Regions from separate parts of the Paenibacillus sp. FSL E2-0190 genome, predicted to be linked through region 1. Evidence: a T-box and tRNA genes for the amino acid it is inferred to sense, from the RefSeq annotation. Region 1 holds a T-box; the other holds one or more tRNA genes.

The links. A T-box is a leader RNA that pairs with one kind of tRNA and senses whether it is charged. The one in region 1 lies ahead of trpS (tryptophan--tRNA ligase), so its partner is inferred to be a tRNA-Trp.
Region 2: it has a tRNA-Trp gene. The T-box ahead of trpS (tryptophan--tRNA ligase) is inferred to sense a tRNA for this amino acid. The anticodon was not compared.

Annotation. Positions count from the first base shown of each region.
Region 1 covers NZ_CP150306.1:5,918,430-5,921,907, reverse strand. Annotated here, with positions in the region: gene NST25_RS25995 (aldose 1-epimerase) at 1-918, opposite strand, end outside; T-box leader at 1,053-1,292, shown strand; gene trpS (tryptophan--tRNA ligase) at 1,356-2,342, shown strand; gene NST25_RS25985 (hypothetical protein) at 2,345-2,533, opposite strand; gene NST25_RS25980 (metal-dependent hydrolase) at 2,639-3,478, opposite strand, start outside.
Region 2 covers NZ_CP150306.1:6,118,275-6,121,752, forward strand. Annotated here, with positions in the region: gene NST25_RS26775 (BMP family ABC transporter substrate-binding protein) at 1-7, opposite strand, end outside; gene NST25_RS26780 (AraC family transcriptional regulator) at 335-1,090, shown strand; tRNA gene NST25_RS26785 (tRNA-Leu) at 1,226-1,304, opposite strand; tRNA gene NST25_RS26790 (tRNA-Cys) at 1,319-1,392, opposite strand; tRNA gene NST25_RS26795 (tRNA-Gly) at 1,402-1,476, opposite strand; tRNA gene NST25_RS26800 (tRNA-Gln) at 1,483-1,557, opposite strand; tRNA gene NST25_RS26805 (tRNA-His) at 1,577-1,652, opposite strand; tRNA gene NST25_RS26810 (tRNA-His) at 1,696-1,771, opposite strand; tRNA gene NST25_RS26815 (tRNA-Trp) at 1,795-1,868, opposite strand; tRNA gene NST25_RS26820 (tRNA-Tyr) at 1,875-1,960, opposite strand; tRNA gene NST25_RS26825 (tRNA-Thr) at 1,966-2,041, opposite strand; tRNA gene NST25_RS26830 (tRNA-Phe) at 2,070-2,145, opposite strand; tRNA gene NST25_RS26835 (tRNA-Asp) at 2,156-2,233, opposite strand; tRNA gene NST25_RS26840 (tRNA-Met) at 2,259-2,335, opposite strand; tRNA gene NST25_RS26845 (tRNA-Val) at 2,353-2,428, opposite strand; tRNA gene NST25_RS26850 (tRNA-Glu) at 2,484-2,558, opposite strand; tRNA gene NST25_RS26855 (tRNA-Ser) at 2,577-2,669, opposite strand; tRNA gene NST25_RS26860 (tRNA-Asn) at 2,673-2,748, opposite strand; rRNA gene NST25_RS26865 (23S ribosomal RNA) at 2,809-3,478, opposite strand, start outside.

The DNA.
Region 1 (3,478 bases):
TTCTACCTTCAGCAAGCCCGTGAAGGAAGGGTCATCGGAAACGTTAGGAGCATCCGGGAGCCAGGTGTAAGGTTCGATGCACAGAAATTGGTCGGCTGGTCCTTTGGTATACAGGACCCAGTGGCGGAAATGATTCTCGTCAGCTGTATAACGAAGACCATAACCATCATCGCGTAATAGCAAGGCTTCTACGGGCTGCTTGTCACCAATACGTAGAGCAGTATCAAAATTAGTTCCCTGGAGGTTGATTCCAGAATTTAGAGAATCTAGATCACCAAGTGGAATTAGATTGCCGCTAGGGAGCAATTCATCGTTTAGTTCATAAATGCTGTTTACGGGCAGCTTGAGATTCCAGCGTTCAGGTTCTCCATCGATCATAAACCAGGTGTGATAGCCGATCCCAAAGGGAATACGATGATCGCCGAGATTTGTAACCTTTAAAGTCTGGCTGAGCCGGGCATCCTGAAGCCTGAATGTCATTTCGAATTTGAGTGGAATGGGAAATTGCTCCATCCAGTGCGGATCATCTTCAGTTAGGAATTCAGTAGTGACTGCACAACCGTCCTCGTCTTCTTCAATATCGCTGACACACCAGGATTGAGTCCGGTGTAGGCCATGGATATGATTGTCACCTGCGGTATTCTGGTCAAATTGATAACTTGTACCCTCGAATTGAAATTTTCCTTTACGAATTCTTCCGGGTGGAATTAAGAGCGGGATGCCAAAATGGTAAGGTTTTTGCATAAAGAAAGCTTGATCGCTTTCATCAGGCCGCCGCAGAATTTCCCGCTGTTCCTTTACATCAAACAATGAAATCACGTTGTTTCCTAGTCGCGGCAAAAGCGTGACTTCCAGTTCGCGGCTGTGCAAAATATAAGTATCATAACCGCCCCACTGCCCTTTGGTCACCTGTTTCATGAGATATGCTCCTTTATCGTAACTGTAATCGAATAGAACATGGATAACCTTATCATAACAGATTTATGCGGAAGTGGTTAAGTGATTTGACAACTTCTCTTTATGGTTCTATGATGAAGGCATTAAATTATGATGAGAATGTGATGACGGGGACAAGTAGACAGGAAATGCACCTTCAGAAAGCCGGTGGTTGATGCGAACCGGTAGGACACTCCTGATGAATGGACCCCTGAGCGCCGCGCTTGAACGGGAGCAAGATGCCCTAGTAGACCGGCCGGATCTTCCCCGTTAACGGAAGACTAAGGCTGTTTCCTTTTGACTATACAAAGGTTAAGCAGCGAATAAGGGTGGCACCACGGTCTCACGTCCCTTGCGGATGAGGCTTTTTTTGCGTTCTCGGAAATTGGAAATCACATCTAACGGAGGTCTATATTATGTTGAAAAAAGTAATGTCAGGCATACAACCGAGCGGTTCTCTAACTTTGGGTAACTATATCGGAGCGCTGAAAAATTTTGTGAAGCTGCAAGACGATCATCAATGTTTCTTTATGGTTGTCGATATGCATGCGATCACCGTTGCTCAAGATCCTGCGGCATTGCGTGAGCAGTCTGAAGCTGTAGCTGCACTCTTTATCGCGGCAGGAATTGATCCTGTGCGTTCGAATGTATATATGCAGTCTCATGTGCCTCAGCATGCGGAATTGGGCTGGATCATGACTACGCTAACGGCAATGGGCGAGCTTGAGCGTATGACACAGTTCAAAGATAAATCATCAGGTAAGGATTCGGTTGGCGCGGGCCTATTCGTATATCCTTCTTTAATGGCAGCAGATATTCTTGTTTATAATGCGGATCTTGTGCCAGTAGGTGAAGATCAGAAGCAGCACTTGGAGTTGACCCGTGATTTAGCTGGCCGATTCAATAACCGTTTTGGCGAATTCTTTACGATTCCTGAACCGTATATCCCTGAAGTGGGCGCACGCATTATGTCTCTGGATGATGGCACTAAAAAAATGAGCAAGAGCAGCCCGAATGCAGGCAGCTATATTGCCCTGTTGGATTCGCCGGATGTGATCCGTAAAAAAATCAGCCGCGCAACGACTGATTCTGGACGTGAAGTGATCTTTGATCCGGCTAACAAGCCAGAGATCAGTAACTTGATGAGTATTTACTCGGAATGTTCTGGAATGTCCCTTCAGCAAATTGCCGATCGTTATGAGGGACAAATGTATGGTGGCTTTAAGAAGGATCTTGGGGAAGTGGTTGTATCCACACTTGAGCCTTTGCAACAAAGATATCATGAAATTCGCAGTTCAGGTGCGATCACTGATATTCTTGCCGAAGGTGCTGAACGCGCACGTATTGTTGCAGCTGAGACGTTGAATGGCGTAAAAGAGCGGATGGGCTTTCTGCCAGCTCGTTAATCTTAGTCAGAGCTTAAGCTTTCCTGTTTGCGTCTAATTCTGGCTTTGAGGATAAATCCCCAGCCAATATTCATTACGCAAAGAAAACCAAGCAGAAGTGCCAGCCAGAAGCTATAGCTGATCGCGATTGAAGCGGCAGTGAGAATAAGAATAGAAGAACAAGCGAACCAAAGTGAGAGTCCTTTACCCATTAAGAGCCTTCCTTTCCGTGTCTGCTAAAATGAATCCCGGAGTATTATAAAATACTCCGGGATTTTTTGTGATTATAGAATAGATCTCTCAGTAAGTCTACAGTTTCATCGTAAAGAACCAGGGTCGATGGAGAATCGTTTGTCGAGCTTATCACTGCTAAGCCAGCCTACATAAGTATTTAAAGGTTTATATTGGTTATCCATAACTAATACAGCCACAAAAGGGTATTGTTTGCGGTGTAAATAACGAACGTCTCCCCAACGCACCATATATCCTGAAGGAAGCTCCTCCACTTCGGCAACCGCATAAGAGGTGAAATATAGAAAGGACTGAATATCTGGATGCGACTTGGATATTTCCACAGCGGGATGATTCGAGCAGACCGCATGTTTGAACCATTCCAGGCGGTTGTTCAGTAGCTGTCCAACGTCATAGCTGCCGTCTTTTTTCACTTTAACTACGTTCCAGCGTTTAAGTGAAATTGTAGGGATTACAATATAACGTTCACCAGCATTATGGTGTATATCTTTAAGCTTGATGTTTCGTGTAAGGCGGGCATGAACAACCGTTCTCCAAATATAATAAAGAATGGTACAGGCATAAAGCGTAATAAATAAAGGTTTGGGCGGCACAATCCCAGTGATCCAGAGTAGAATAGCTGCGATATGGCTGCCAAAAATAAATGGATCGAAAATGTGGATGATATTCCAGGCAATCCATTTCTCAGTAAATGGACGGGCGGCCTGGGTTCCATAGGTGTTAAACAGATCAGAGAAGACGTGCACGCCTACGCCTATGAAACCCCAGAGTGCAACATGGCTTAAAGCTGCCAAATCAGTAAATCCAAACAGAGGCCCTAAGACTAGGGCAATCAGAGCGGGCCACAAAATTAGAAAAGGCAAGGAGTGTGTGATTCCCCGGTGATTACGAATATATATTGCATT
Region 2 (3,478 bases), 200 kb from region 1:
TATTCATTACTCTATTCCACCCCTAATTTTAGTTGGTTAGTAATCCGCAGAATCCCATCTTCACCCATTGTATAATTCACGGTTCAAATGGAAATTCTCTTTTTTCCAAATAAAGTATCATTAAAAGTAATAAACTTAACGTTTAGGCTCAAAAATAGCAATAAAAATACCATTATTATTAATAATCCGCTTTATTTCCGAACGAGATGGCCAGTCAGGTTGCGAACTTTCGGATTTATTGATACGATCATAACAAATATTATTAAAAATAATTATATGATTTCGGTCATTGTTTTGTACGATTCGGCTAAAACATAAGTATTGGAGGATCATCATGGATCGTGTTCTATATATTGTAAGTGCCACACATGAGCTAAATACTTATATCCCTCCACACCAGCATGAATGCTACGAACTAGTCTATTATTTACAGGGGGTAGGGACAACCAATGTTGGCCCACGAAGTTACCATTTTCGCTCCTCTTCTTTCGCGCTTGTGCCACCCAATCATAAACATGACGAGCACCACCGTGAGGATGCAAATGTATTATTTGTAGGCTTCCACTCAGAACACCCCAATATGAGTAATCTGCTCGGCGTATATGAAGATGATAAAGATCAGACCGTTCTTCAAATCCTGCTGCGAATGAAAGCAGAGTTTACACGCAAGCAAGACGGATTCTCTGAGCTTCTAAACCTACAAATGAGCGAGATTACCGTCCATCTTATGAGGCTTCTTAGTGCCTCTGGATATCAATCCCCAACAGAAGATCGAGTACAATATGTCCTTAATTATATGAATGAGCATTATCGCCATAAATTGTCCGTCGAAACACTATCAGAAATGTCCGGATATAGTTACGATCGTTTTCGCCATCTATTTAAAGAACGTTTCGGGTCTTCACCCCTGCGGTATTTGCTGTTAAAACGCCTGGATTATGCAAAATCTCTATTACGTCATACTCAGATGCAAATCTCTGAAGTATCTGCTGCTGCAGGTTTTGTGAACGATGCCCAATTCTGCAATATGTTCAAACGAGAAATAGGTCTTACCCCGCGAGCATTCCGCATTAATAATCAATCAGGTTAATCACTAATCAGATTAAAAAAAGCCGTTGAAATAGAGAAACTCTCTATTCAACGGCTTACTGCTGTAAACCCAAGGACATAAAGAAAAAGGTTTGTAAGATTGCTTATAAAAGCATTCTTACAAACCTTTTTAAGATACCGGCGAGAGGACTCGAACCTCCACGGTTTCCCACTCGATTTTGAGTCGAGCGCGTCTGCCATTCCGCCACGCCGGCACATATGAACTAAATGGAGGCGCCACCCAGATTTGAACTGGGGATAAAGCTTTTGCAGAGCTTTGCCTTACCACTTGGCTATGGCGCCATGAAAACTTGGAGCGGACGACGGGAATCGAACCCGCGACCCTCGCCTTGGCAAGGCGATGCTCTACCGCTGAGCCACGTCCGCATAAAATGGCTGGGGATATAGGATTCGAACCTATGAGTGACGGAGTCAAAGTCCGTTGCCTTACCGCTTGGCTAATCCCCAATAACATTTTAAAGTAAAATGGGGCGACTGATGGGTCTCGAACCCACGAATGCCGGAACCACAATCCGGTGCGTTAACCCCTTCGCCACAGTCGCCATATTAAGTTGATATTGTTGCCATTATTCATTTTAAAGTAAATGGGGCGGCCGATGGGTCTCGAACCCACGAATGCCGGAACCACAATCCGGTGCGTTAACCCCTTCGCCACGGCCGCCATATTAAACTTTAGAAAGAACTTGGCAGGGGCAGCAGGAATTGAACCCACACCAACGGTTTTGGAGACCGTTGTTCTACCTTTAAACTATGCCCCTAAAAACTGGTGGAGGATGATGGATTCGAACCACCGAACACTCACGTGAGCAGATTTACAGTCTGATGCGTTTGGCCACTTCGCTAATCCTCCAAGGATGGTGCCGGCGAGAGGACTTGAACCCCCAACCTACTGATTACAAGTCAGTTGCTCTACCAATTGAGCTACACCGGCATGGCACTCATTCTTTTGTGATGATAAATGGTGGCTCGGGACGGAATCGAACCGCCGACACGAGGATTTTCAGTCCTCTGCTCTACCGACTGAGCTACCGAGCCATGATGAAAATGGCGGAACCGACGGGATTCGAACCCGCGATCTCCTGCGTGACAGGCAGGCATGTTAGGCCAACTACACCACGGTTCCAAAAGATATAATTGCTTAAGTTAATTGGTTGCGGGGGCAGGATTTGAACCTGCGGCCTTCGGGTTATGAGCCCGACGAGCTACCGGGCTGCTCCACCCCGCGTCAGTAAGAAAGTGTTATGGTGGAGGCTGAGGGGATCGAACCCCCGACCCTCTGCTTGTAAGGCAGATGCTCTCCCAGCTGAGCTAAGCCTCCATAAACAACAATTGTTATTGTACCAAAGTCCACTAGGATAAATCAAGTGAAAATTTGGTGACCCGTATGGGATTCGAACCCATGTTACCTCCGTGAAAGGGAGGTGTCTTAACCCCTTGACCAACGGGCCATACTAATTAAAAATTTGTGGCGGAGAGAGAGGGATTCGAACCCTCGAGACGCTTGTGGCGCCTACACGATTTCCAATCGTGCTCCTTCGGCCAAACTCGGACACCTCTCCATATGGCTCCCCGAACAGGACTCGAACCTGTGACAACTCGATTAACAGTCGAGTGCTCTACCAACTGAGCTATCAGGGAATATTCATACCAGGCTTGATGCCTGAAAACTGAATCCGAAACGAATCTGCATTCTACGTATAGGATAAGCCCTCGACCGATTAGTATTGGTCAGCTCCATGCATTACTGCACTTCCACCTCCAACCTATCTACCTCGTCGTCTTCAAGGGGTCTTACTAATTGGGAAATCTCATCTTGAGGGGGGCTTCACGCTTAGATGCTTTCAGCGCTTATCCCGTCCGTACGTAGCTACCCAGCCATGCTCCTGGCGGAACAACTGGTGCACCAGCGGTACGTCCATCCCGGTCCTCTCGTACTAAGGACAGCTCCTCTCAAATTTCCTGCGCCCACGACAGATAGGGACCGAACTGTCTCACGACGTTCTGAACCCAGCTCGCGTACCGCTTTAATGGGCGAACAGCCCAACCCTTGGGACCTACTTCAGCCCCAGGATGCGATGAGCCGACATCGAGGTGCCAAACCTCCCCGTCGATGTGGACTCTTGGGGGAGATAAGCCTGTTATCCCCAGGGTAGCTTTTATCCGTTGAGCGATGGCCCTTCCATGCGGTACCACCGGATCACTAAGTCCGACTTTCGTCCCTGCTCGACTTGTAGGTCTCGCAGTCAAGCTCCCTTATGCCTTTGCACTCTGCGAATGATTTCCAACCATTCTGAGGGAACCTTGGAACGCCTCCGTTACTCTTTAGGAGGCGACCGCCCCAGTCAAACTGCCCGCCTGACACGGTCCC